Regions from separate parts of the Enterobacter sp. MG-EB028 genome, predicted to be linked through region 2. Evidence: riboswitches for the same ligand, from Rfam matches in the RefSeq annotation. Region 2 holds a riboswitch; each other region holds the start of a gene.
What was found. A riboswitch is a leader RNA that binds a small molecule or an ion and turns the genes downstream of it on or off. The one in region 2 is predicted to bind thiamine pyrophosphate.
Positions count from the first base shown of each region.

Region 1: another riboswitch for thiamine pyrophosphate. It lies ahead of thiC (phosphomethylpyrimidine synthase ThiC); the one in region 2 lies ahead of thiM (hydroxyethylthiazole kinase).
Region 3: another riboswitch for thiamine pyrophosphate. It lies ahead of thiB (thiamine ABC transporter substrate binding subunit); the one in region 2 lies ahead of thiM (hydroxyethylthiazole kinase).

Region 1 is NZ_CP195079.1:237,577-247,236, reverse strand. It holds gene hemE (uroporphyrinogen decarboxylase) at 1-55, opposite strand, end outside; gene nudC (NAD(+) diphosphatase) at 94-867, opposite strand; gene ACR42C_RS01075 (Rsd/AlgQ family anti-sigma factor) at 963-1,460, shown strand; TPP riboswitch at 1,515-1,626, shown strand; gene thiC (phosphomethylpyrimidine synthase ThiC) at 1,705-3,600, shown strand; gene thiE (thiamine phosphate synthase) at 3,600-4,235, shown strand; gene ACR42C_RS01060 (HesA/MoeB/ThiF family protein) at 4,228-4,983, shown strand; gene thiS (sulfur carrier protein ThiS) at 4,967-5,167, shown strand; gene thiG (thiazole synthase) at 5,169-5,939, shown strand; gene thiH (2-iminoacetate synthase ThiH) at 5,936-7,063, shown strand; gene ACR42C_RS01040 (sensor domain-containing diguanylate cyclase) at 7,401-8,942, shown strand; gene ACR42C_RS01035 (PTS sugar transporter subunit IIB) at 9,123-9,431, shown strand; gene ACR42C_RS01030 (PTS lactose/cellobiose transporter subunit IIA) at 9,431-9,660, shown strand, end outside.
Region 2 is NZ_CP195079.1:3,167,419-3,177,078, forward strand. It holds gene ACR42C_RS15025 (2-thiouracil desulfurase family protein) at 1-133, opposite strand, end outside; gene yegS (lipid kinase YegS) at 275-1,174, shown strand; gene fbaB (class I fructose-bisphosphate aldolase) at 1,678-2,730, opposite strand; gene ACR42C_RS15040 (nucleoside permease) at 2,981-4,258, shown strand; gene ACR42C_RS15045 (ADP-ribosylglycohydrolase family protein) at 4,255-5,259, shown strand; gene ACR42C_RS15050 (PfkB family carbohydrate kinase) at 5,256-6,209, shown strand; gene ACR42C_RS15055 (GntR family transcriptional regulator) at 6,183-6,929, opposite strand; gene thiD (bifunctional hydroxymethylpyrimidine kinase/phosphomethylpyrimidine kinase) at 6,972-7,772, opposite strand; gene thiM (hydroxyethylthiazole kinase) at 7,769-8,539, opposite strand; TPP riboswitch at 8,575-8,671, opposite strand.
Region 3 is NZ_CP195079.1:775,111-784,770, forward strand. It holds gene thiP (thiamine/thiamine pyrophosphate ABC transporter permease ThiP) at 1-662, opposite strand, end outside; gene thiB (thiamine ABC transporter substrate binding subunit) at 638-1,621, opposite strand; TPP riboswitch at 1,653-1,753, opposite strand; gene sgrR (HTH-type transcriptional regulator SgrR) at 1,790-3,445, opposite strand; gene sgrT (glucose uptake inhibitor SgrT) at 3,534-3,686, shown strand; gene ACR42C_RS03610 (sugar efflux transporter) at 3,807-4,985, shown strand; gene leuD (3-isopropylmalate dehydratase small subunit) at 5,072-5,677, opposite strand; gene leuC (3-isopropylmalate dehydratase large subunit) at 5,688-7,088, opposite strand; gene leuB (3-isopropylmalate dehydrogenase) at 7,091-8,182, opposite strand; gene leuA (2-isopropylmalate synthase) at 8,182-9,660, opposite strand, start outside.

The sequences.
Region 1 (9,660 bases), 1.9 Mb from region 2:
CAACGGGCTGGCGCAGCAGCGCACGCAGATAACGATCGTTCTTCAGTTCGGTCATTTTTGCAGTTCCTTAAGCGTCATGGCCTCAGTGTAACACTACTCATACTCGGCCCGACACATCGCCACGGTATCTTCTATCAGCCGACGCGCCACCGTACCCGGTGGGGGTAAAAGAGGCAGATCGTCATAACGATACCAGTTTGCCTCCAGCAGCTCTTTCTGGTCGATAACGATCTCGCCGCTGTCATATTCAGCCATAAACGCCGTCATCAGCGACATCGGGAACGGCCACGGCTGCGAGGTGACGTAGCGCAGGTTTTTCACCTTGATTCCGCTCTCTTCCATCACCTCGCGCGCTACCGCCTGCTCCAGCGTTTCGCCCACCTCGACGAACCCGGCGAGGACGGTATGAATGCCGTTGCGATGGCGGGTATGCTGCGCCAGCAGGATGGAATCGTCGCGCCGGATGGCGACGATGATGCACGGTGCGATCTGCGGATAATAACGTTCACGGCAGTGGCCGCAGAGCAGCGCCCACTCGGTTTTGCTTGGGTGCATGGTATGCCCGCAATAGCCGCAGTATTTGTGCGAGCGATAGAACTCCGCCAGCTGCACGCCCCGCCCCGCGAGCTGGAACAGTCCCGCATCCAGATCAAGCACCTGGCGAACGGATCCCATATCCTGACGACGCGCTTGTTGGATCAACCATACGGGCTCACCCTGCCACTCGCCGATCCTGAGCGCAGGCAGGCCCACGAGATCGAACGTTTCTGCCGCACCGTAGGGTATTTCTCCACCGGGCAGCCACAACCTCTGTTCGTGACTGACGATCCACCAACCCAGATCTGATTTTTCAATAATACGATCCATATCTATTGCACTACCTTCGCTTCACTGACATGTTGTTAGCATTGTGGTTACATTTTGGATAAGTAGATCCCATTCTAAACTTTGCGGAGTCGACCATGTTAAACCAGCTAGAAAGCCTGACGGAGCGCGTTGGAGGAAGTAACACACTGGTGGATCGCTGGCTACATGTACGCAAGCATCTCCTCGTGGCGTATTACAATCTGGTCGGTCTTAAGCCTGGCAAAGAATCCTTTATGCGGCTGAACGAAAAAGCGCTGGATGATTTTTGTCAGAGCCTGGTCGACTACCTTTCCGACGGCCATTTCAACATTTATGAACGTATTATCCGCGAAATGGAAGGCACAAATCCCTGTTTAGCGGCCAGCAAACTTTGTCCACTACTGGAAGCCAATACCCAGCAGATTATGGATTACTACGATTCCACGCTCGAGAATGCCATCGATCACGATAATTATCTTGAGTTCCAGCAGGCGCTTTCCGACCTTGGCGAAGCGCTGGAAGAGCGATTCACGCTGGAAGATAAGCTGATCGCCCTCGCCCTGGATAACGGCCTGGACGTCAGCCACGAAGATAACGTCGTGCGCCCGGCTTGAGTTCTTAATCGTTAACGAGTAATTTACAACCATTCGCCCCTCTACGGAGGGGGATTTTTCTTGTCGGAGTGCCCAGCGCCTGAACGCGCGGGCTGAGACCGTTAATTCGGGATCCGCGGAACCTGATCAGGCTAATACCTGCGAAGGGAACAAGAGTTACACTGCTGTTGAATCGCCCCTGGGCGATCTTCTCTTGCTTCATCCGTCGTCTGACAAGCCATGTCCTTCACTTTTGGAATGAGCTATGTCTATCGCTAAATTGACCCGTCGCGAACAGCGCGAACACGCCCAACGCTTCATCGATACCCTGGAAGGGACCGCCTTCCCAAACTCGAAACGTATCTACATCACCGGCTCGCAGGCCGATATCCGCGTGCCGATGCGTGAAATCCAGCTTAGCCCGACGCTTATTGGCGGCAGCAAAGAGAACCCGCAGTACGAAGACAACGAAGCCGTGCCGGTGTATGACACCTCAGGCCCGTACGGCGATCCTGATGTTGCCATCAACGTCCAACAGGGCCTGGCAAAGCTACGCCAGCCGTGGATTGACGCGCGTAACGACTGCGAAGAGCTGAGCGTGCGCAGCTCTGCGTATACCAAAGAACGTCTGGCCGACGACGGTCTGGACGAGCTGCGCTTTACCGGCCTGCTGACGCCAAAACGCGCCAGAGCGGGCAAATGCGTGACCCAGTTGCACTACGCGCGCCAAGGGATCGTCACGCCGGAGATGGAGTTCATCGCCATCCGTGAAAACATGGGTCGCGAGCGCATCCGCAGCGAAGTGCTACGCCACCAGCATCCGGGCGAAGGCTTTGGCGCTCGCCTGCCGGAAAACATCACCCCGGAGTTTGTGCGTGACGAAGTGGCCGCCGGCCGCGCCATTATCCCCGCCAACATTAACCATCCGGAATCCGAGCCGATGATTATTGGCCGCAATTTCCTGGTGAAGGTCAATGCCAACATCGGCAACTCGGCGGTGACGTCATCCATCGAAGAAGAGGTGGAAAAGCTGGTCTGGTCAACGCGCTGGGGCGCGGATACGGTAATGGATCTTTCTACTGGCCGCTACATCCACGAAACCCGCGAATGGATCCTGCGTAACAGCCCGGTGCCGATCGGTACCGTCCCGATTTATCAGGCGCTGGAGAAGGTCAACGGCATCGCCGAAAACCTCACCTGGGAAGCGTTCCGCGACACGCTGCTGGAGCAGGCGGAACAGGGTGTGGACTACTTCACCATTCACGCAGGCGTGCTGCTGCGCTATGTGCCGATGACGGCGAAGCGTCTGACCGGCATCGTCTCGCGCGGCGGTTCCATTATGGCGAAGTGGTGCCTGTCCCATCATCAGGAAAACTTCCTCTACGAGCACTTCCGCGAGATCTGCGAAATCTGCGCCGCCTATGACGTCTCGCTGTCGCTGGGCGACGGCCTGCGTCCGGGCTCAATTCGCGACGCCAACGACGAAGCGCAGTTTGCCGAGCTGCACACGCTGGGCGAACTGACCAAAATCGCCTGGGAGTATGACGTGCAGGTAATGATTGAAGGCCCGGGCCACGTGCCGATGCAGATGATCCGCCGCAACATGACCGAGGAGCTGGAACACTGCCACGAAGCGCCGTTCTACACCCTGGGGCCATTGACGACCGATATTGCGCCGGGCTATGACCACTTCACGTCAGGCATTGGGGCGGCAATGATCGGCTGGTTCGGCTGCGCCATGCTCTGCTACGTGACGCCGAAAGAGCACCTCGGCCTGCCTAACAAAGAGGACGTGAAGCAGGGGCTGATTACCTACAAGATTGCCGCCCACGCGGCGGATCTGGCGAAAGGCCACCCGGGTGCGCAAATCCGCGACAACGCCATGTCCAAAGCGCGCTTTGAATTCCGCTGGGAAGACCAGTTTAACCTGGCGCTCGATCCCTTCACCGCCCGCGCCTACCACGATGAAACCCTGCCGCAGGAATCGGGTAAGGTGGCGCACTTCTGCTCCATGTGCGGGCCGAAGTTCTGCTCGATGAAAATTAGCCAGGAGGTGCGCGACTACGCCGCCGCGCAGACCATTGAAGTCGGCATGGCGGACATGTCAGAAAACTTCCGCACGAAAGGCGGCGAAATCTACCTCAAAAAAGAGGAGGCGTAATGTACCAGCCTGATTTCCCCTCCGTGCCCTTCCGTTTAGGGCTCTATCCGGTGGTGGACAGCGTGGAGTGGATCGAACGCCTGCTTGAGGCCGGCGTTCGCACCCTCCAGCTGCGCATCAAGGATAAGCGCGATGAAGAGGTAGAGGCCGATGTGGTCGCCGCCATCACGCTGGGACGCCGTTACGACGCGCGTCTGTTTATCAACGATTACTGGCGACTGGCGATTAAGCACCAGGCGTATGGTGTCCATTTGGGTCAGGAGGACCTGGAAACCACCGATTTGAACGCCATCCGCCAGGCTGGCCTGCGCCTTGGCGTTTCAACACACGATGACATGGAGATCGACGTGGCGCTGACGGCCCGCCCCTCTTACATCGCGCTGGGTCACGTCTTCCCGACGCAAACCAAGCAGATGCCCTCGGCGCCGCAGGGGCTGACGCAGCTGGCGAGTCACGTTAAGCGCCTTGCCGATTACCCGACCGTCGCCATTGGCGGAATCAGCCTTGAACGCGCCCCGGCAGTGCTGGAGACCGGCGTCGGCAGTATCGCCGTCGTCAGCGCCATCACCCAGGCCGCAGACTGGCGGTCCGCCACCGAACAGCTTTTACAGCTGGCAGGAGCTGGCAATGAATGACCGCGATTTTATGCGCTACAGCCGTCAGATCCTGCTGGAAGATATCGCCATCGACGGGCAGCAAAAGCTGCTCGCCAGCCGGGTGCTGATTGTTGGCCTGGGAGGATTAGGCGCGCCCGCCGCGCTCTATCTGGCCGGTGCGGGCGTGGGCACGCTGGTGCTGGCCGATGACGACGAAGTGCACCTCAGCAACCTGCAGCGGCAAATCCTCTTCACGACAGACGATGTCAACCAGCCTAAAGCGCAAGTTACGCGCCAGAGGCTGAATCAGCTCAACCCCGATATCGAACTGATTGCACTTCAGACGCGGCTGAGCGGTGAACATTTGCAGCGTGAAGTCGCCCTTGCCGACGCGGTGCTGGACTGCACCGATAATATGGCGACGCGTCAGGCCATCAACGCCGCCTGCGTGGCAGAGAATACGCCGCTGATCACCGCCAGCGCGGTGGGGTTCGGCGGGCAGATGATGGTCCTGACGCCGCCGTGGGCGCAGGGCTGCTACCGTTGCCTGTGGCCGGACGATGCCGAGCCAGCGCGCAACTGCCGCACGGCGGGTGTGCTTGGTCCGGTGGTGGGCGTGATGGGCACGCTGCAGGCGCTGGAGGCCATCAAGCTGCTCAGCGGCATGGAGACGGAGCGCAACACGCTGCGCCTGTTCGACGCCCGCTCCAGCGGCTGGCGCCATCTGGCGCTACACCGCGCCAGCCGCTGCCCGGTATGCGGAGGCCGCGATGCGCATTCTGTTTAACGATGAGCCGATGAGCTGCGACGACGGGCTTACCGTTGCCGTACTGCTCGATAAATTACGCCAGCTTAAGCCGGGAACGGCGCTGGCGCTCAATCAACAGATCCTGCCGCGCGAGCAGTGGGAACATCAGCAGGTCAATGAAGGCGACCAGATCCTGCTGTTTCAGGTTATCGCAGGGGGCTGACATGTTACGTATTGCCGATAAAGTCTTTGATTCGCATCTGTTTACCGGAACCGGAAAATTCGCCTCGCCACAGCTGATGGTGGATGCCATTCGCGAAAGCGGCAGCCAGCTGGTGACGCTGGCGCTTAAGCGCGTGGATCTGCGTCATCACAGCGATGCCATTCTTGCACCGTTGCTTGAAGCCGGCGTCACGCTGCTGCCTAACACCTCCGGCGCCAAAACGGCCGAAGAGGCGATTTTCGCCGCACAGCTGGCGCGGGAAGCGCTCGGCACCCGCTGGCTGAAGCTGGAAATTCACCCGGATGCCCGCTGGCTGCTGCCCGACCCGATCGAGACGCTGAAAGCGGCAGAAAAGCTGGTGCAGCAGGGGTTTACCGTTCTGCCTTACTGCGGCGCGGATCCCGTGTTGTGTAAGCGTCTGGAAGAGGTCGGCTGCGCCGCCGTCATGCCCCTGGGCGCCCCCATTGGCTCCAATCAGGGGCTGGAAACCCGCGCAATGCTGGAGATCATCATCGAGCAGGCGACCGTGCCGGTGGTGGTGGATGCGGGCATCGGCGTTCCCAGCCACGCCGCGCAGGCGCTGGAGATGGGTGCCGACGCGGTGCTGGTGAATACCGCGATTGCGGTAGCTGACGATCCGGTGATGATGGCGCGCGCGTTCCGTCTTGCCGTGGAGGCTGGCGTGCTGGCCAGAGAATCAGGTCCCGGCTCACGCAGTTTCCAGGCACAGGCTACCAGCCCGCTGACCGGTTTTCTGGAGGCGATCTCATGAGCACGTTTACCGAGCGCTGGCGCGAGCTTAACTGGGACGACATTGCCCTGCGCATCAACAGCAAAACGGCGGCTGACGTGGAACGCGCGCTGAATGCCCGTCATTTGACCCGTGAGGATCTGATGGCCCTGCTCTCTCCGGCAGCCAGCGCCTACCTTGAACCGATGGCACAGCGCGCTCAGCGCCTCACCCGGCAACGGTTTGGCAACACGGTAAGCTTCTACGTCCCGCTCTATCTCTCGAACCTGTGCGCCAACGACTGTACCTACTGTGGTTTCTCCATGAGCAACCGCATCAAGCGGAAAACGCTCGATGAAGAGGAGATCGCACGCGAGTGTGCCGCCATTCGTGAAATGGGGTTTGAGCATCTTCTGCTGGTTACGGGCGAGCATCAGGGGAAAGTGGGAATGGACTACTTCCGTCAGCATCTTCCGGCGATACGTCGGGAGTTTGCGTCGTTGCAGATGGAGGTTCAGCCCCTGTCGCAGGACGAGTATGCAGAGTTAAAAACGCTCGGGCTGGATGGGGTCATGGTCTATCAGGAAACTTACCACGAGACGACGTACGCCCGGCATCACCTGAAGGGGAAGAAGCAGGATTTCTTCTTCCGGCTGGAAACGCCGGACAGGCTGGGCCGTGCCGGGATCGACAAAATCGGGCTGGGTGCGCTAATTGGGCTTTCAGACAGCTGGCGGGTTGATTGCTACATGGTAGCAGAACATCTGCTGTGGCTGCAGCAACACTACTGGCAAACCCGATACTCCATCTCCTTCCCGCGCCTGCGCCCCTGCGCAGGAGGCATTGAACCGGCTTCGCTGATGGATGAGCGCCAGCTGGTGCAGACCATCTGCGCGTTTCGCCTGCTCGCCCCGGAAGTAGAATTATCGCTCTCAACACGTGAGTCCCCGGCGTTTCGCGATCGCGTCATTCCCCTTGCGATTAACAACGTCAGCGCGTTTTCCAAAACGCAGCCGGGCGGTTATGCAGACGACCATCCGGAGCTGGAGCAGTTTGCACCGCATGACGGACGGCGTCCAGAAGCCGTTGCCGCCGCCCTGACGGCACAGGGTCTGCAGCCTGTCTGGAAAGACTGGGACAGCTGGCTGGGAAGAGCCTCGCAATGACGATGAAACGCACTGCAACACGGTAAAAAATTGTCGAGGCGCTACGGAAAGGCAAAACCGGATGATTGTCAGCGATCGTCCGGTTTTTTATTGTCATCAGGTCAGCAACGGACGCTGACCAGGGCGAAAAGCTTCTTCCTCGTTTCGCCCTGCCTCAGACTCCGTGTATAAGATGGGCGACATGGCATGAATAAGGTATTTCTTAGTGATTCTTAAGATAAATCATCTCGTCTGAAATTGGGTTCCGTATAATTCACCGCTAACCGCAGGACAGTGACTATGCTGAGAGGATATCGGCAGACGAAAAGTATTCACCATCAGGATCGATGTACAACTCATGGCACTTCACAGCAAAAAGCTCTCTTTTACCCGGCCAATCATGCTTAGCTTCGCGGGGATCCTGTGCAGTTTTGCGCTGATCGCAGTTGTGGTCACGCTTTCGCAACAAAAGGATTTTCTTGAGGACTATCATAAGATTAATGGGAATTTCACCCATAACCTTGCGGTGAACTACACCGAGTCTATCCTGCGTGAAAATGACTATATTCTGGGACGCTCCTCCATCTACTTTGCGCGCGACGACAAGCTAAACGAGACCCTCAACCTTAACCCGACGCAAGGTCTGCAGATGATGATGTATTTGCAGAATCTGATGCCGACCGTGTCATCCATCTCGCTGGCAGACACGCAGGGACATTATCTGCGCGCGCCGGAAGTGCTCCCCACGGAAAAGAGCAAAACTTTCGATCCCCGGACGCGGCCGTGGTTTGTCGCCCAGGCTGAAGCCAGTATCTTTAGCCACTATACCCGCCCCTATATGGATTACTTCACCGGCCACCCAACGGTAACAGTCTATAAGCCGTTAATTTCACCAGAAGGCCGCCTTAAGGGCACGCTCGCGTTTCATCTTGATTTGACGTCAATGGGCTACACTCTGCGTCAGATGGTCGCCCCTGTTCAGGGGGAATTCTTCGTCGTCGAACGTGATGGCGCCGTCGTGCTGCACCCTGATACTGGCGCGCTCTTCAAACAGTACGTGAGCGAAGCGCTGATGGACAAAATGACCAGTGGTGAAGGCCATCTCTACGACAAGAAAACCAACGCCTGGTATTACTACTACTCTTTCACAAATCCGGACTGGTTTGTTATCTACCGGGTCTCTGGCGCAACGCTTACCGATATTACCCGCCACGAAACGACGATCGTAGGCTGGGGTTTCGCGCTGGCGGCCATCATTATCATTCTCTTCGGCCTCTATCTGCGCCATGCCTCACGTACCGTGCTGATGACCATTATCAACGCGATCAAAACGGGCGATGTCAGCCAGGCACCGCGTCTGGAAGCGATGCTGAGCCACACCATCCAGTCCAATAAAGAGCGTGAGATGGCATATGTCCGCCAGGCCACTCACGATGCGCTGACGGGCTGCAAAAACCGCCGTGCGTTCGATAGCGATGTAGAGGAATTATTAAGCGCCCACCAGCCTTTCGCGATGGCGCTGGTTGATATTGATAACTTCAAGTCAATTAACGACACGTGGGGACATCTGAGCGGTGATATCGTCCTGCGTAACGTGGCGCGTGAGGGGATCCAGATAATGCAGCCCCATAACGTCTCGGTCTACCGCTACGGTGGCGAAGAGTTCGCGGTGATCTTCCAGGCCGAGCAGATCGCTGCCGCATTCTCATTGCTTGATGCATGGCGCACCGCCGTTGAAAGGCGCGCCTGGCGTGAAGAAAACCTGCACGTCACGTTCAGTGCGGGTCTCGGTGAATGGCACTTCGAACCGCTGGAACAATTTGTCGAAAGCGTTGATAGCGCCCTCTACAGCGCGAAACGGCAGGGTAAAAACCGCATTATCCGAACAGCCATCAGCTAATCCCCCACCTCACAGCCCGCCCGTTCCCCACGGGTGAGGTTGACGGTCATACAAATTGTAACCGGTTTCAGAAATTCGCCGGTTTCTTTGTGATGCCTGACACACAATCGTGGTAAAGCGGTTGTTGAAGCCCTCTGTGCAAGATAATTATCAATAAACACATGTAGATCGAGGCTGATTATGAAGAACATCGTTTTATGCTGTGCAGCGGGAATGTCAACCAGCATGCTGGTTCAACGTATGAAAGACGCCGCGCAGAAAAAAGGGGTTGAAGTCACCATTAAAGCCGTTCCGATTGCGGAGTTTAAAGACAACATCGCGACGGCCGACATCGTATTGCTGGGGCCACAGGTTAAATACGAGCAGGCTAAACTGCAGGCGCAGGCCGACCCGCTGGGCAAAAAGGTCGCGGTGATCGACATGATGGATTACGGCATGATGAAAGGCGATGCCGTACTGGAAAAAGCACTCAAGCTGCTGGAGTCATAATGGACGACTTAGAAACCACGATCATGGAACTGCTGGTCAATGCAGGTGCGGCACGCAGCGCGGCCCTGATGGCCCTGCAGATGGCGCGTAAAGGTGAGTTTGACGAAGCTGAGAAAGCGATGGAAGAGTCGCGCGAATATGTGAAGCACGCGCATACGATCCAAACGCAGCTTATCGGCCTTGACGAAGGGACCGGGAAACTGCCGGTTAACCTGATCACCGTTCATTC
Region 2 (9,660 bases):
CAGGGCAGTGGATAACCAGACGTTGTTCCTGGTGCCAGCGAGCGAGTTGCTCATTCATTCGCGCTTTTTCACTTCCGTTATAACGGACCCTGAAGCCCATCAGGCAAGCGCTTACCAAAATTTTATTCATCATCACTTTCCTGTGATTACATTAATCTCATCGCTGAAGTGTAACGCGCTTTCGTGCCTGTTTTGTTCCTTTCATCCTGTTCTTACCCGCTTTTTTCCTCTCTGCTATACACTCTTACTAACGCTAAAAAAGGGAGCAGCGCGGATGGCAACCTATCCAGACAGTTTATTGATTCTCAATGGCAAAAGTGCGGGCAACGATCTGTTGCGTCAGGCGATTATTGGCCTGCGTGACGAAGGCGCGCGTATCCACGTCAGAGTGACGTGGGAAAAAGGCGACGCGGCACGCTACATCGACGAAGGCTTAGCGTTAGGCGTCAGCACCATTATTTCCGGCGGCGGCGACGGCACCATCAATGAGATCGCCTCTGCGCTTATTGGTCTGCCCCCGGCAGACCGCCCGGTGATGGGCGTTTTACCCCTTGGTACTGCCAATGATTTTGCCACCAGCGCCGGGATCCCGGAGGATTTAGAAAAGGCGCTCCAGCTGGCGATCCTCGGCAAAGCTATCGCCGTGGATATCGCCCAGGTGAATGATAAAACCTGCTTTATCAATATGGCAACCGGCGGGTTCGGCACGCGCATCACCAGCGAAACGCCGGAAAAACTGAAGGCGGCGCTGGGCGGCGTATCATACCTGATCCACGGCCTGATGCGCATGGACACCCTTAAGCCGGACCGCTGCGAAATTCGCGGCGAGGATTTTCAGTGGCAGGGTGACGCGCTGGTGATTGGGATTGGCAATGGCCGCCAGGCAGGCGGCGGGCAGCAGCTCTGTCCGGAGGCGCTAATCAATGACGGTCAACTACAGCTGCGTATTTTCACCGGCGACGGCCTGCTGCCCGCGCTGTTTACCACGCTGACGCAGCCGGAAGAGAGCCCGAATATCATCGCCGGGAAATCGGCGTGGTTTGAGGTGAATGCTCCGCACGGGATGACCTTTAACCTCGACGGAGAGCCGCTGAGCGGGACGCAGTTCCGCATTGAGGTGCTGCCCGGCGCGCTGCAGTGTCGGCTGCCGCCGGACTGTGTGCTTTTGCGCTGATGTTTTACACGGTGCGCGATGATGCCCTCACCCCAACCCTCTCCCACAGGGCTGAGGGATCCCCAGTAATTTTTAAGCAGAAGCAATAATGTTGTTTCAGAACGATTAAAGGCTTTCAGCGACGCCCTGGTCCGGCTGTAAATCGCCGAAGCGTTTCCGTAAGGCCGGGGCGAGGCGCACGGATGCGCCGAGAGGGCGTGGCCTGCAGGGATGCAGGCTCATGCCCGACCCGATAGCCTGAAGGAATAAGCTGAGGGCACCGCGAAGCGGCGATTTACCGCCGGGAGCCCGGGTCGCCAGGGCGGTGGCGACTGAGCCGCCCTGGCACGTTCACCGGCCATGTCCTTACAGAGTAGCAAGGAACATAAAGTGAACGGAATGACCACCGGAGCCGTATGTTCCCCCTCACCCTAACCCTCTCCCCAAAGGGGCGAGGGGATTGTTCACTGCTCGCATTAATTTGTGTGGATCACTCAGCCCACAGGGAGAGGGAGATGGAGGCGTCAGGCAATCGTGACTTTGCTATCCAGATAGACGTCCTGAACCGCATTGATCAGCTTCACGCCGTCGGCCATCGATTTCTTAAACGCCTTACGGCCAAGGATCAGCCCCATGCCGCCCGCGCGTTTGTTGATCACCGCCGTACGCACCGCGTCTGACAGGTCGGTATCACCGCCCGCCGCGCCGCCGGAGTTAATCAGCCCCGCACGGCCCATGTAGCAGTTCGCCAGCTGGTAGCGGACCAGGTCGATCGGGTTATCGCTGGTCAGCTTGCTGTAAACGCGATCGTCGGTGTAGCCAAAGTTCACCGCCTTATAGCCGCCGTTGTTCTCGGCCATTTTCTGCTTCACGATATCTGCGCCGATGGTCGCCGCCAGGTGGTTCGCCTGCCCGGTCAGGTCAGCCGACACGTGGTAATCCACCCCGTCTTTTTTAAACGCCGAGTTACGCAGATATGCCCACAGCACGGTGACCATGCCCAGCTCGTGCGCGCGCTCAAACGCTGCGGAGATCTCTTCAATCTGGCGGCGGGACTGTTCAGAGCCGAAGTAAATCGTCGCCCCAACGGCCACCGCCCCCATGTTGAACGCCTGCTCGACGCTGGCGTAGAGGGTCTGATCATATTCGGTGGGGTAGCTGAGGGTTTCGTTATGGTTCAGCTTCACGAGGAACGGAATACGGTGGGCATAGCGACGCGACACTGAAGCCAGCACGCCGTAGGTGGACGCCACGCAGTTACAGCCCGCTTCAATCGCCAGCTCAACAATGTTCTTTGGATCGAAGTAGAGCGGGTTCGCCGCAAAGGAGGCCCCTGCCGAATGCTCAACGCCCTGGTCCACCGGCAGAATAGAGAGATACCCGGTGCCGCCGAGCCGCCCGGTGTTATAGAGCGTCTGCATGTTTCTCAGAACCGCAGGCGGACGGTTGTTATCAACCATCACGCGATCAACGTAGTCGTGACCAGGCAGGTAAAGCTGGTCGGCTGGAATGGTCATACAACGATGCTGTAAAAGGCTGTCGGCGTCTTTGCCAAGCAACTGCGCAATATCAGTCATGTGATACTCCCGTAAGTCCGACATCGTGTCGGTGTGTGTTTATCCAGTCCCATTTTTTATGGGCAGACTAAGCCTGGTACCGACTTAACAGATTTTCCACCATTTGCATTTTTTTTCAGCACAATCTGCTGGCTCGATTCGTGTACAACAAAACTGTTACATTGATCAAACAATCGCCACAAAGGTATTTAAAAGGTATTATTGAGTGGTATGTTAAAGGCATACCCTCTCTGACATGCAGGATTAAAAAATGAAAACGAAAGTCCAACTGTCATTCATGATGTTTGTTGAATGGTTTATCTGGGGCGCGTGGTTTGTGCCATTGTGGCTGTGGCTGAGCAAAAGCGGGTTTACCGCCGGGGAAATCGGCTGGTCTTACGCCTGTACCGCGATTGCCGCGATACTCTCCCCGATCCTGGTCGGCTCGCTGACGGACCGCTTCTTCGCCGCGCAGAAGGTGCTGTCGGTGCTGATGTTTGCCGGCGCGATCCTGATGTACTTCGCCGCGCAGCAAACCCAGTTCAGCACCTTCTTCCCGCTGCTGCTGGTTTACTCCCTGACCTATATGCCGACCATCGCGCTGACCAACAGTATCGCCTTCGCGAACGTGGATGACGTTGAGGCCGACTTCCCGCGCATCCGCGTGATGGGCACCATCGGCTGGATCGCCTCGGGGCTGGCGTGCGGGTTTCTGCCGCAAATGCTGGGCTACAACGATATTTCCGACACCAATATCCCGCTGCTGATGACGGCGGCCAGCTCCGCCCTGCTCGGCGTCTTTGCCCTGTTCCTGCCGAACACACCGCCGAAAAGTACCGGCAAGCTGGATTTCAAAGTCATGCTGGGGCTGGATGCGCTGATCCTGCTGCGCGACAAAAACTTCCTGGTGTTCTTCTTCTGCTCGTTCCTGTTCGCCATGCCGCTGGCTTTCTACTACATCTTCGCCAACGGCTATCTCACCGAAGTGGGCATGAAAAACGCCACCGGTTGGATGACGCTCGGCCAGTTCTCCGAAATCTTCTTTATGCTTGCCCTGCCGTTCTTTACCAAACGCTTTGGTATTAAGAAGGTCTTACTGCTGGGCCTGATTACCGCCGCCATCCGCTACGGGTTCTTCGTCTACGGCGGTGCGGAGCAGTACTTCACCTACGCCCTGCTGTTCCTCGGTATTCTGCTGCACGGCGTGAGCTACGACTTCTATTACGTCACCGCGTATATCTACGTGGACAAAAAGGCGCCGGCGCATATGCGAACCGCCGCGCAGGGCCTGATTACGCTGTGCTGCCAGGGCTTTGGTAGCCTGCTGGGATACCGCCTGGGCGGCGTAATGATGGAAAAAATGTTCGCCTACAAAGAGCCGGTGAATGGGCTGACCTTCAACTGGGCCGGAATGTGGACATTTGGTGCAATCATGATTGCCGTGATTGCCGTGCTGTTTATGCTGTTTTTCCGCGAATCGGATAAAGAGATCACCGCAATTGAGGTGGTTGATGGCGATACCGCGCTGACACAAGGGGAAGTTAAATGAAACAAGAACGTGTTCTCGGTGCCCTTTACGGGCAGGCATTAGGGGATGCGATGGGCATGCCGTCGGAGCTGTGGCCGAGAAAGCGCGTCAAAGCGCACTTCGGCTGGATCGACCGCTTTTTACCCGGCCCGGCAGAGAATAACGCGGCCTGCTATTTCAGGCAGGCAGAGTTCACCGACGATACCTCGATGGCGCTGTGCCTGGCGGATGCGATCATCGAGTGCGACGGCGAGATTAACGCGGACGTTATCGGCAAGCATATCCTGAACTGGGCGCTCGACTTCGACGCGTTTAATAAGAACGTGCTTGGCCCGACCTCGAAAATCGCGCTTAACGCGATCCGGGACGGTAAGCCGGTCAGCGAGCTGGACAACAACGGCGTGACTAACGGGGCGGCGATGCGCGCCTCCCCGCTGGGCTGCCTTCTCCCGGCGACGCGGCTGGAACACTTTGTGGGGCAGGTGGCGCTGGCCTCCAGCCCAACGCATAAATCGGATCTTGCCATCGCCGGTGCGGTGGTGATTGCCTGGGCGGTTTCCCGCGCCATCGACGGAGAGCGCTGGCAGAACATCGTCGATGCGCTGCCGGGGATCGCTCGCTATGCGCAGGAGGTAAAAACCACCACCTTCAGCGCGTCGCTGGCGGCGCGCATTGAGCTGGCGCTTAAGACCGTACGGGAAGCCAATGGGATCGACTCCGCCAGCGAGCAGATTTATCAGCTCACTGGCGCAGGAACCAGCACCATAGAGTCCGTTCCGGCGGCCATTGCGATGGTGGAACTGGCGGGAACCGACCCGAACCGCTGCGCGATTTTATGCGCCAATCTGGGCGGAGATACCGACACCATCGGCGCGATGGCGACAGCCATCTGCGGCGCGCTCCACGGCGTTCAGGCGATTGACCCGGCGCTGAAGGCCGAGCTCGACGCCGTTAACCAGCTCGATTTTGGTCACTACAGCGAGAAGCTGCTGCACTTCAGGGAGCAAAGGGAGGGCGTATGAATTCATTTGCCCAACGTCTCGACACCCTGCACGCCACCCGCCCGGTGACGGTGCTGGGCGCGGCGGTAATTGACGTCATCGCCGACGCCTACGCCCTGCCCTGGCGCGGGTGTGATATCGAGCTTAAACAGCAGGGGGTAAATATTGGCGGCTGCGCGCTGAATATCGCCATCGCCCTGAAACGGCTCGGCATTGCGGCGCAAAACGCCCTTCCCGTCGGCCACGGCGTGTGGGCGGATATTATCCGCAACGCGATGGCGAAGCAGGATCTGCGCAGCGCCGTGGAGGCTGAAACCGGCGACAACGGCTGGTGTCTGGCGTTGGTTGAGCCTGACGGCGAGCGCACCTTTATGTCCTTTAGCGGCGTCGAGAACCAGTGGCAGCAGCGCTGGCTTGACGAGCTATACGTTCCGCAAAACAGTCTGGTTTATCTCTCCGGCTACCAGTTGGCCTCGCCGTGCGGCGAGCTGCTGACGGGCTGGCTCGAAGGGCTGCAGGACGTGACGGCACTTATCGATTTTGGCCCGCGCATCGCGGATATTCCCGACGCGCTGATGACGCGGATTATGGCCTGTAAACCGATCGTGTCGCTTAATCGTCAGGAAGCGGAGCTCGCTGCTGAAAGGCTGGGTGTGGAGGCTGAACACCTGGGTGAGGTGTGGCAGCAGCGCTTCGGCGCCGCGCTGATTGTGCGCCACGATAAAGATGGTGCTACATGGTATGACGGTGCCGTCTCGGGCGTTGTTCCGGCGTTTCCCGCCACGGTGGTGGACACCATTGGTGCAGGCGACAGCCACGCGGGCGGCACGCTTGCCGGGCTGGCGGCGGGATGGTCACTGGCAGACGCCGTTCTGCTGGGGAATGCCGTGGCGTCCTGGGTGGTCAGCCACCGCGGCGGGGATTGCGCGCCCACGCGTGAGGAATTACTCCTCGCACACAAAGACGTATAGATCGCTGCGACAGTAGCTGATGCTGTACTCAATCGGCCGGTGCTGCTGGTCAAGCGCAACCTGCTTGATCACCAGCACCGGTATTTTTTCGTCCATCTTAATGTGCGCCTGAAACTCGCTGTCCGGCATGCGGGCGCTGACCCGAGAACGGGTGCGCTGCGGGAAGATATTCTGACTGCGGAAGTAGTCGTACAGCGAAATTCCTATCGCATCCGGATCGGGAATGAGCCCGACCGGTACCCAGGACTCTTCAATCGACACCGCATCGTCATCCACATAGCGAATACGCTTCAGCAAAAAGACGTCGCTGTTCGGCTCCAGCGACAGGTGGCCCGCCACCTCTTCCGGGCATTTCACCACGCGTTTATTGACCCACAGCGTGTTTGGCGTTTTACCGCGCAGCACCACCTGCTGAGAGAAACCGCGCGCTTCCTTGAGCGAGTATTCGAAGATGTTGTTAATTTGCGTGCCGTAACCCCGGGCACGCGTCACAACCCCCTCGGCTTCCAGCGCCTGCATCGCTTTGCGCACGGTGATCCGCGACACGCCGGTTAACTGGCTCAGATCGCGCTCGCCGGGCAAAATGTTCCCGTGCTCCAGCACCCCGCTGCGCACCGCGTTTTTTACCGTTTCGGCAAATTTCAGGTACAGCGGCGTGTTGTCAGGCGCGGCGATCCGTTCAGTCAGTTGAGCGATTAACCGGGTATGCGCTTGTTCCATCTCTGTTTTCTCAGGCGTGGTGTTTCCTGCCAGTATACTGGGTTACCACCACGCATGAAAATGATGAACCGGCCCAATACCGTGACCGACTTCCAGAGTATCGGCTTTTGCCAGCGCCGCCGAAAGCCAGGTTTTCGCTTCGCGTACCGTATCGGCCCAGCCGTCATGCCGCGGGCGCAGCGCCGCCAGCGCGGCTGAGAGGGTGCACCCTGTGCCGTGGGTGTTTTTGGTCTGCACGCGCGGGGCGGTAAACCGCATTTCGCCGTCACGGGTAAAAAGCCAGTCCGGGCTTTCAGCATCATCCAGATGCCCGCCCTTCATCAGCACCGCCCCGCAGCCCATCGCCAGCAGCGCATTGCCCTGCTCTTTCATTTCCCGTTCAGTTTGCGCGTGCGGCGCGCCCAGCAGCGCGGCAGCTTCCGGAAGATTGGGCGTGATGAGCGCTACCTGCGGCAGCAGCTTATTGCGCAACGTCTCGACGGCGGAGGCGGAGAGCAGCGGATCGCCGCTTTTTGCCAGCATGACGGTATCCAGCACCACGTTTTGCACCTGATAGCGCTTAAGCCGTTCGGCCACCGCTTCCACAATGTCCGTTTCGGCCAGCATGCCGATCTTGGTGGTATCAATACGCACATCGCTGAATACCGAATCCAGCTGCGCGGCAACAAAATCCGGCTCGATGCGGTAGACCGACTGTACGCCGCGCGTGTTTTGTGCCACCAGCGCGGTAATCACTGAGCAACCGTACGCGCCAAGGGCCGAGAAGGTTTTCAGATCGGCCTGGATGCCCGCGCCGCCGCTGGGATCGGTGCCGGCTATGGTCAGGGCGTTAATCCGCTTCATGCCTGCTCCTCCAGCGTGTAGAGTTCATCCAGGAACGCGGCGGCAAAACTGCCTGGCCCGCGCGAGCGCGTAACGGCTGCCGTTCCGGCTCGCTTCATCCATCCGCAAGCGGCGGCAACGTTATCCAGCCTGTCCCCCGGCAGCGAACAGCTGGCCGCTACGACGGCAGAAAGCGCGCATCCGGTTCCCACCACGCGGGTCATCAGCGGATCACCTCCCGTAACCGTGCGGGTGCGTTGCCCATCAGTGATGTAATCCACCTCACCGGTGACCACTACGATGGCATTGGTTTGCCGGGCCAGCGCCTGAGCGGCAGGTAGCGCGCTGGCCGCGGTGTCGGTTGTATCGACGCCGCGCCCGCCCGCGCTCATTCCCGCCAGAGCCAGGATTTCTGAAGCGTTGCCGCGAATGGCGGCCGGTTGCAGGGCAAGGATTTGATGGCAAAAACGGGTGCGGAACGTCAGTGCGCCCACGGCAACCGGATCCAGCGTCCAGGGCTTGCCTGCCGCTACGGCGCTTTCTATTGCCCGACGCATCGCCTGCGCGCGCGGCGCAGTCAGCGTCCCGACGTTAACCAGCAGCGCGTCAGCGACGGCGGCGAACTGTTCAGCCTCTTCGGCCTCAACCACCATTACAGGGGATGCGCCAAGTGCCAGCAAAACGTTGGCCGTAAAGGTCTGTACGACATCGTTGGTCATACAATGGGTAAGCGGACAACGGGTGCGGAAGTGGTTTAAAACGTGTAAATCGAGCAGGTCAGGCTGCATGGGTTCGCTCCTGCCTTGCGTGAAGAAGCGATGACCGGGAAGGCATCTGACTTCCCTACGCTGGCATTATCCAGATCAGGTAATACGGGTATTTCTCAGCCTTCACAAAGAAGGGCACCCCGAGTCAAATAAATAAAAATCAAAGACTTGCGATTAACGTCCCGTTAATCCCTGTTCTGGATAATGCCAGCGGAAAGCCAAAGACTCAACCCTAAAAAATCCTCTGTGTCCCAGTTTGTGTCTCACGTTGTGTCCCACACATAAATGGCGGGCACAAAAAAAACCGCCCATAAGGCGGCTTAAGAAAATAATTTCAATCGTGATGATTTAAATGGAATCTATTTTCTGCATACGCTTTCTTCATGCAGTCGAAGTGCTTTTGCCAATTCCAATTGGAATGCAAAGGAAAGACGGGAACGGCTGATCTTTATACCATCAATAATGGTGTGTGTAGGGTAAACAGTGACCATGCGGCCCAAGTATTGGAAGTGTTTAGGGTGGTTTGACTTATCGTTATTCATTGTGTGCCATCCGTCTGGGTGGGGGTATTCCCGCCAACGGATGATTGATCTAAAATCGATCAAAATCAATAACTTAACAGATCACCAAATCCAGGGGGTGTACACTGGCGAGCCTCCCTCAGCCTGACCTATACACGACCATAAAATAGGGGCGGATTCCTTCCAGTTAGGTGGGAAAATATCTGGGAGTTTGGATACAGTAGCCAGGCAGGGTAACCAGATCCATAGATGAGAATGTTTATTATTCCCAAATATCCAGGCGAGGGGCCTGGTGTGGCTCTCTTTACGCGCCGCTGTGGCGTCTTCTCTCCTCTTTCTATACTATCCCATAGCTAACCCATTGCGAGGCTTACAGAGCGTTACAGAGCGCCCGTGTGAATATTGCATAAATGGAAGTGGTGAAAGGTCCAACTTGGTCAACTTTTAGACAACCATTTAACATAATGACCGTTACATGCACCTTTTTAACATACACGCAACAGATTAGACCTGTACCCTTCCAGGGTGTCCGCCTCCCCGACGCTGTAAACGCCCTATAACTGTGGCTCTTCCCTGCCCATCCGGGAGCAATTCCACATAGTAAACTGTAAAACTGATCTG
Region 3 (9,660 bases), 2.4 Mb from region 2:
GGCCCACCGCCGAGCGAAAGCACGGTGGCAAAGCTGGCGAAGCAGAGCATAAAGATTAGCGCGGCCACCGGGGCAATCTGACGTCGCAGCCACGGCCATTCGACAAAGCGGAAGAACGACCAGCCGCGCATGCCGAGCTGAGCCGCAATCTGGCGCTGTTCGCCGGGAATGTTTTCCAGCGCCTGTAAAAAGAGGCGCGTCGCCATCGGCATATTGAAGAAAATGTGCGCCAGCAGAATGCCTTTCAGCCCGTAAGGGGAAAAGGTCCACTCCAGCCCCAAAGATGCAAAGAGCGAAGCCAGCCAGCCCTGACGACCGTAGACGCTCAGAATGCCAAAAACGGCCACCAGAACTGGCAGGATCAGCGTCATGGCGCACAGGCGCAGCAGAGCCTGCCTGCCGGGAAAACGCCGGCGGTACAGCGCTCGCGCGAGGAAAATGGCCGGGATCGCTGACAGCAGCGCAGAAAGAAACGCCTGCCAGAAAGAGAACCGGATAACGTGCCAGAGATAGCTGTCGTGCCAGAGCGCGAGCAGATCGCTCTCTGGCGCATTAAACCACAACGCAAGGAATGCCCCCAGGCTGACCACCACCATCAGCATGGCGGCGAGCAGGCCGGGGATTAACCAGCCGGGAATTAACGGCTGACGGCGCGTTGCCATTCACTTACCCATGCTGCACGCTGCGCGGCGACCTGCTGCGGCGTAAATTCCAGCGAGGTTGTTGGTTTGGTCAACTGCTCGAAACCTGCGGGCAGCGCAACGCTGGTGACCGGATACATCCAGTTGCCTGCGGGAATCGCATTCTGGAACGCCGGTGAAACCATGAACTTCAGGAACTTCTCGGCCAGCTCCGGCTGTTTGCTGGCGGCGGTACGCGCTGCCACTTCCACCTGCAGATAGTGCCCTTCAGCAAAATTCGCGGCGGCGTAGTTGTCTTTCTTCTCGGCGATGATGTGGTAGGCCGGAGAGGTGGTGTAGCTCAGCACCAGGTCGCTTTCCCCTTTCAGGAACAGGCCGTAGGCTTCGCTCCAGCCCTTGGTCACGGTGACGGTTTTGGCGGCCAGTTTCTGCCACGCTTCCGGCGCTTTATCTCCATAGACTTTCTGCATCCACAGCATCAGGCCCAGACCCGGCGTGCTGGTACGCGGATCTTCATAGATCACGCGCCACTTCTGGTCACTTTCCACCAGCTCTTTCAAGCTTTTCGGCGGGTTTTTCAGCTTATTTTTGTCGTAAACAAAAGCAAAATAGCCGTAATCGAACGGCACAAAGGTGTCGTTTTTCCAGCCGCCCGGCACGTTGACGGCATCTGCCGCCACGCCGCTTTTGGCAAACAGTTTGGTTTGCGTCGCGGCTTCCAGCAGGTTGTTATCCAGCCCGAGCACCACGTCGGCCTTGCTGTTTTTCCCTTCCATGCGCAGACGGTTGAGCAGCGACACGCCATCTTCCAGCGCCACGAACTTCAGCTCGCAGTTGCAGTCGGCTTCAAAGGCTTTTTTTACCACCGGGCCAGGGCCCCAGTCGGCGGAGAAGGAGTCGTAGGTGTAGACCGTCAGGACGGGTTTCGCGAAAGCAGGCAGCGCAAACAGCGCCAGCAGGGGGAAAACTTTTTTTAACACTTTGCACCTCAGAGTTGAGTGGCAAAGGATTTTGAGCGACAGCCTCAAATCCCTTCGCCGGCGTTATCCGGATCAGGTTCGACGGGTATTATCTCAGCGCACATCTGTGATGCAGCACCCCGTTGAGAACGGCGCTATTGTAATGATTTGGTGAATATTACGAAAGCGTTATGGTTCCGGCGGCGCAAACCAGGCGGATTTAAAATCAAACCAGCCCAGGGTGTTCATCCGCAGGCCGCGCATGCTGCGCTGTCCCTGGATCAGCAGCCAGTGGTGGATCAACGGTACGATCGTCTGCCCGGCCAGCAGCTCCTGACACCATGCGGCCAGATCCATTTCGCCTGCCCGCCATTTCGCGGCGTCCTGCTGCCAGTCCCGGTTGATACAGTGCTGAATGAGGGGCACTTCATACAGGTGAGAAAAGAGCGAGAAATCAAGCGGCAGCGTGAAGTTGGCGCTATTGAGCCAGATATCGCTGACGACATCCCCGCGGTGCCATTCATCATAATCGACTTCCTGTATCGCCAGCGTCACGCCTTCGGCCGCCAGCAGCTTGCTCATAATCTTCGCGATAAAACGGTGCTCAATGTGATCGCGATAGTAGCTGAGGGTGATGGTCTCCAGCCCGGCAGGTTTTCCACTGCGCACCGGCTGAGCATGGTGCCAGCGCGGAAGCAGGCCATATGCCGGGAACCACCAGGTCTGGTATTGCTCCTCTGCGTGATAAATCAGGTTAGCCGGGGCCAGAACATGGCTGATCCACGTGCGGACGTCGTGGTTTGCTCCGCGGTGGCTGCGGCTGTCAAAGAGCAGGTAGTAACAGCCCTCCTCCAGGCGACTTTCGAACGCCTTTTCGCTTGTTGTGGGGCCTTCCAGCGTCAGGCCTGCGCTCAGCTCTTCGTTGAGATCCGGTAATACCCAGACGTTCACTTCGTCGATCAGCGCCCGATAGCCAAAATAGTCATCAAAGGCGCGGATCTTGAGCTGGTTGTTGGTATTGCGCGTCACGGAGTAGGGGCCCGTGCCAATCGGCAGGCTGGCAAAATTGTTCAGCGATCGCCATTCGCCGGGCAGGATCATTGAGGGCACATAGCCCAGCAGCCACGGCAGCCATCTGTCCGGCTGCGACAATTCAATGTCCAGCGTCCAGGCCGTGGGGGAGTGGATCCGCGAGACGTGCGAATAGAGCGGAAGCGTGCGGGCGCGTTCCAGAGAGGCGATGACGTCACTCATCTCCAGCTCGCGTCCGTGGTGGAAGTGAATGCCCGGGCGTAAAAAGAAACGCCAGTGCAGGGGGGAAAGCTGCTGCCAGTGGTGCGCGATGTCCGCTTCCAGTTCCCCGTTTTCCTCATTTATTTTCGTCAGGCCGCTGAATATCTGCCGGGCCATATGGGTTTCAGAACGACGCAACGCCGTGCCGGGCAACAGGTTTTTCATTGGCCGATAGTAGAGCACCCGCATAATGTGGCGGCCCTGACGAAAGCTGCGCCCCAGATGCGAGACCAGCATCTGGCGCACGGCGGCCTTGTCGCCCACCAGCTGGACCAGCTGATCGATGCGATCCTGCTCCAGCAGATCCTCCGCCCGCTGTTGTTGCAGCGCCAGACCGGTATAGAGGAAGGTCAAGCGTGAGCGCTTACCGCGTCCGGCCTCGGCCTCCCAGCTTAGCCAGCCCTGCTGCTGCATGGTGTTGAGCAACGTGCGCATATGGCGGCGAGAGCAGTTGAGGAGTTCTGCCAGCTCGTTAAGCGTGGTCTCCTGCGATTGACCCTCGCAGCACTGCCACAGGCGGATAAATTGTTGTTGCAGTCGACCGGATGGCATAAAAGAGGAACTCCTGACAAAAAATCAGCAATTTATTAATCCCTATATTAGGCCAATAATGCTTTCCGATGAAGTGAGGAGGTAAATTATGAAGAGGTCTACCGCACGTCAGTTTTATCAGCAGTACTTTTCAGCGACAAAAGGATCGTCCTGGCTGGCCCGCCAGTGTGCAGAGCAACGGCTGAAAATATTGGAAGAACTGATGCAGTGGGACGTTACGAAACCGACCTCTTCCCGCTAACTCGCCTCGATCATGTGTGACTGAGTATTGGTGTTTATCACCCGCCAGCAAAATGTTTTTGCTGGCTTTTTTCGTTTATTCTTTCACCCAATTTCGATTCGCTTTCACAAGGACTTGCGCATGCTGTGGTTGATGACGATGGGGCGCCGCCTGAATGGCGTATATGCCGCTTTTATGCTGGTGGCCTTTATGATGGGCGTGGCGGGGGCCCTACAGGCGCCGACGCTGAGCCTGTTCCTCAGCCGCGAGGTGGGCGCACAGCCGTTTTGGGTTGGCCTGTTTTATACCGTTAACGCCATTGCCGGGATCCTCGTTAGCCTGGGACTGGCGAAACGATCGGACAGCCAGGGCGATCGCCGCAGGCTGATCCTCTTTTGCTGCGCGATGGCCGTGGGCAACGCGCTGCTTTTTGCCTTTAACCGGCACTACCTGACGCTCATTACCTGCGGCGTGCTGCTGGCCTCTCTTGCCAATACCGCCATGCCGCAGCTGTTCGCGCTGGCCCGTGAATACGCCGACAGCTCGGCGCGGGAGGTGGTGATGTTCAGCTCGGTGATGCGTGCGCAGCTCTCTCTTGCATGGGTCATCGGCCCGCCGCTGGCCTTCATGCTGGCGCTGAACTATGGCTTCACGGTCATGTTTTCTATCGCGGCAGGCATTTTTATTATTAGCCTGGCGCTGATTGCCTTTGCGCTGCCGTCCGTCGCTCGGATTGAGCAGACGACGGATAAGCCCATCACGCAGGTGAGCGGCTGGCAGGATAAAAACGTCCGCATGCTGTTTATTGCCTCCACGCTGATGTGGACCTGCAACACCATGTACATCATTGATATGCCGCTGTGGATCAGCAGCGATCTGGGCCTGCCGGACAAGCTTGCCGGGATCTTAATGGGCACAGCTGCCGGGCTGGAAATTCCAGCGATGATTCTGGCGGGGTATTACGTGAAGCGCTTCGGAAAGCGTCGGATGATGATCGTCGCCGTGGCGGCCGGGGTGCTGTTTTACGCGGGACTGATCCTTTTCCATTCGCGTGAAGCGCTGCTTGCGCTGCAGCTGTTTAACGCTGTGTTTATTGGCATCGTTGCCGGGATCGGCATGCTCTGGTTCCAGGATCTTATGCCCGGACGCGCAGGCTCTGCGACCACGCTTTTTACCAACAGCATTTCGACGGGCGTTATTCTGGCGGGGGTGATTCAGGGGGCGCTGGCGCAAAGCTATGGCCATGCCTCGGTTTACTGGGTGATTGCGGCGATTTCGGTGGTTACGCTTGGGCTGACCTGCCGGGTCAAGGATGTTTGATTCCGGGAGGTGGCTTCACGAAATGAAACGATTGTCTGACAGGTATCGGAGGGAAGCAATGGCCCGCGTGCAGCGGGCCACTGCTTTTAGCCCATAAACGCAGGCTGTTTTTTCTCGTACGCGGAGATGGCGTCCTCGTGCTGGAGCGTCAGGCCAATGCTGTCCAGACCGTTCAGCATGCAGTGGCGACGGAAGGCATCGATGCTGAAGCTGTAGGTCTTATCCCCGGCTTTCACCACTTCCCCTTCCAGATCCACCTCAAACGCCATGCCCGGGTTCGCCTTAACCAGCGCGAACAATTCATCGACCTGCTCGTCGCTCAGCGTCACCGGCAGCAGCTGATTGTTGAAGCTGTTGCCGTAAAAGATATCCGCGAAGCTCGGGGCGATAACTACCTTAAAGCCGTAGTCGGTCAACGCCCATGGCGCATGCTCACGCGATGAGCCGCAGCCGAAGTTTTCCCGCGCCAGCAGAATGGAGGCACCTTTGTATTCCGGGAAGTTCAGGACGAATTCCGGGTTCGGCACTTCGCCTTTGTCGTCCAGAAAACGCCAGTCGTTAAACAGGTGTGCGCCAAAACCGGTGCGGGTCACTTTCTGCAAAAACTGCTTAGGAATGATCGCGTCCGTATCGACGTTAGCGGCGTCCAGCGGGACAACACGGCCCGTATGTTGGGTAAATTTTTCTGCCATGATTGTCTCCTTATTTCAGGCTGCGAATATCGGCGAAATGGCCGGTAACTGCCGCGGCGGCGGCCATTGCCGGGCTGACCAGATGGGTGCGTCCACCGCGGCCCTGACGGCCTTCAAAGTTACGGTTGCTGGTAGAGGCGCAGCGCTCGCCCGGATTCAGGCGGTCGTTGTTCATCGCCAGACACATTGAGCAGCCCGGCAGGCGCCACTCGAAGCCTGCTTCGATGAAGATCTTATCCAGACCTTCCGCTTCCGCCTGGGCTTTCACCGGACCGGAGCCTGGAACCACCAGCGCCTGCACGCCCGGCGCCACTTTACGGCCTTTGGCAATCTCTGCCGCCGCGCGTAAATCCTCGATACGTGAGTTGGTGCAGGAACCGATAAAGACTTTATCAATGGCGACATCGGTCAACGGTACGCCTGGCTTCAGTCCCATATAGGCCAGCGCTTTTTCCGCACTGGCGCGCTCGACCGGATCGGCGAAGGACGCCGGGTCCGGGATGCTGTCGTTGACGGAAATCACCTGGCCCGGATTGGTGCCCCAGGTCACCTGAGGGGCGATCTCTTCCGCCTGCAGCGTGACAACGGTATCGAAGGTCGCGCCGTCGTCGGTTTTCAGGGTTTTCCAGTACGCCACCGCGTCGTCAAAATCCTGACCCTTCGGCGCATGCAGACGGCCTTTCACATAGTTGAAGGTGGTTTCGTCCGGCGCGACCAGGCCAGCTTTTGCGCCCATCTCAATAGCCATGTTGCACAGGGTCATACGACCTTCCATGCTCAGCGCCTGAATCGCGTCGCCGCAAAATTCCACAACGTGGCCGGTACCGCCCGCGCTGCCGGTTTTACCGATGATGGCCAGCACGATGTCCTTCGCGGTAATGCCCGGCGCGGCTTTACCCTTTACTTCAATTTTCATGGTTTTGGCGCGCCCCTGCTTCAGGGTCTGGGTCGCCAGAACGTGTTCCACTTCAGACGTGCCGATCCCGAAGGCCAGCGCGCCAAACGCGCCGTGGGTTGCGGTATGGGAGTCGCCGCAGACGATGGTCATGCCCGGCAGGGTAATACCCTGCTCAGGCCCCATCACGTGGACGATGCCCTGATACGGATGGTTCAGGTCATACAGCTCAACGCCAAACTCGTTGCAGTTCTTGATCAGCTCCTGCATCTGGATACGCGCCATCTCACCCGAGGCATTAATGTCTTTGGTCTGGGTGGAGACGTTGTGATCCATAGTCGCGAAGGTTTTACCCGGCTGACGTACCGGGCGCTTGTGCGCGCGCAGGCCGTCAAATGCCTGCGGAGAGGTCACTTCGTGTACCAGATGACGGTCAATGTACAGCAGCGGGGTTTCGTTTGGTGCCTCGTAAACAACGTGCGCATCAAACAACTTTTCATATAACGTCTTAGCCATGATTACACCCCTTCAGCGACATAGCGGGCAATAATGTCGCCCATTTCATCGGTACTGACTGCTGCCGTGCCGCGCGCTAAGTCACCGGTACGGACGCCTTCTTCTAACGCCCGGTTAATGGCGTTTTCAATTGCGGTTGCTGCGTCGCCTGCATCGAGGCTATAGCGCAGCAGCAGGGCCAGGGAGAGGATCTGCGCAATCGGATTAGCAATGTTTTTGCCGGCGATATCCGGTGCGGAGCCGCCCGCCGGTTCGTACAGTCCAAAGCCTTCTTCATTCAGGCTGGCGGATGGCAGCATGCCCATAGAACCGGTGATCATCGCGCACTCGTCAGACAAGATATCGCCGAACAGGTTGGAGCAGAGCAGCACGTCAAACTGGGACGGATCCTTAATCAGCTGCATCGTTGCGTTGTCGATGTACATGTGCGACAGCTCAACGTCCGGGTACTGCTTAGCGACTTCACTGACGATCTCGCGCCATAAAATGGACGACTGCAGCACGTTCGCTTTATCAATGGAGGTCACCTTATGGCGGCGCTTACGTGCTGACTCAAACGCGATATGGGCGATACGTTCAATTTCGAAACGGTGATACACCTCGGTATCAAACGCTTTCTCATGCTGGCCGCTGCCTTCGCGACCTTTTGGCTGACCAAAGTAGATTCCACCCGTCAGCTCGCGCACGCAGAGAATGTCGAATCCGTTGGCCGCGATGTCCGCGCGCAGCGGGCAGAACTCTTCCAGCCCCTGATACAGCTTCGCCGGACGCAGGTTGCTGAACAGCTTAAAATGTTTACGCAGCGGCAGCAGCGCGCCGCGCTCTGGTTGCTCTGCCGGCGGGAGATGTTCCCATTTTGGGCCACCGACGGAGCCAAACAGCACGGCATCGGCATTTTCGCAGCCTTCAACGGTGGCTTTCGGCAATGGCGTTCCGTGATTATCAATCGCAATCCCGCCCACGTCGTAGTGGCTGGTGGTAATTTTCATCGCAAAACGCGTGCGAACGGCTTCCAGTACTTTCAGCGCCTGTGCCATTACTTCCGGGCCAATACCGTCACCCGGCAACACAGCAATATGGTAATTCTTCGACATTACACGGTTTCCTTGTTGTTCTCTTTATTCTGAGCTTTGCGTTGCAACTCTTTTTCGACTTCAGCGGCGCGCCAGATGTTGTTCAGGACATGCACCATCGCTTTCGCGGAGGATTCGACAATATCCGTCGCCAGGCCCACACCGTGGAAACGGCGGCCGTTGTAGTTGACGACGATATCCACCTGACCCAGCGCATCTTTACCATGTCCTTTCGCCGTCAGGTCATACTTCACTAACTCAACGTCGTACTCGGTGACGCGGTTGATCGCCTGATAGATAGCGTCGACAGGGCCGTTGCCGTTTGCCGCTTCCGCTTTAATTTCATCACCGCAGGCCAGTTTGACCGAGGCGGTGGCGATGTCGCTGGAGCCGGACTGCACGTTGAAGTAATCCAGACGGAAGTGCTCTGGCTCTTCCTGCTGCTTGTTGATGAAGGCCAGCGCTTCCAGGTCGTAATCGAACACCTGGCCTTTCTTGTCGGCCAGCTTCAGGAACGCGTCGTACAGCTGATCCATGTTGTAATCGCTGTCCTGATAGCCCATCTCTTCCATACGGTGTTTCACCGCCGCACGGCCGGAACGGGAGGTCAGGTTCAACTGCACCTGGTTCAGGCCGATAGATTCCGGGGTCATGATTTCGTAGTTTTCACGGTTCTTCAGCACGCCGTCCTGGTGAATGCCGGAGGAGTGTGCGAAGGCGCCGGTGCCGACAATCGCCTTGTTGGCCGGAATCGGCATGTTGCAAATCTGGCTGACGGTCTGGCTGGTGCGCCAGATTTCGTTGTGATTGATGCGGGTGTGCACGTCCATGATGTCCTTGCGCACCTTGATTGCCATAATCACTTCTTCCAGCGAACAGTTGCCCGCGCGCTCGCCGATACCGTTCATCGCGCCTTCTACCTGACGCGCGCCGGCGTGCACCGCGGCGATGGCATTGCCTACGGCCAGGCCCAAATCATCATGGGTATGCACTGAGATGATCGCTTTATCAATATTCGGTACGCGCTCATACAGGCCGGTGATGATGTTGGAGAACTCAAACGGCATGGTGTAGCCGACGGTGTCCGGGATGTTGATGGTTTTCGCGCCCGCGTTGATGGCGGCTTCCACTACGCGTGCCAGGTCTTCGATTGGCGTGCGGCCCGCATCTTCACATGAGAATTCAACGTCATCGGTGTAGTTGCGTGCGCGCTTAACCATATATACCGCGCGTTCAATGACCTCATCCAGCGTGCTGCGCAACTTGGTTGCGATATGCATGGGGGAGGTGGCAATAAAGGTGTGAATACGGAAGGCTTCGGCCACTTTCAGCGACTCAGCAGCTACGTCGATGTCTTTCTCTACGCAGCGCGCCAGACCGCACACGCGGCTGTTTTTAATGGTGCGGGCGATAGTCTGGACGGATTCGAAATCACCCGGAGACGAGACCGGGAAGCCGACCTCCATCACGTCGACGCCCATACGTTCGAGAGCCAGCGC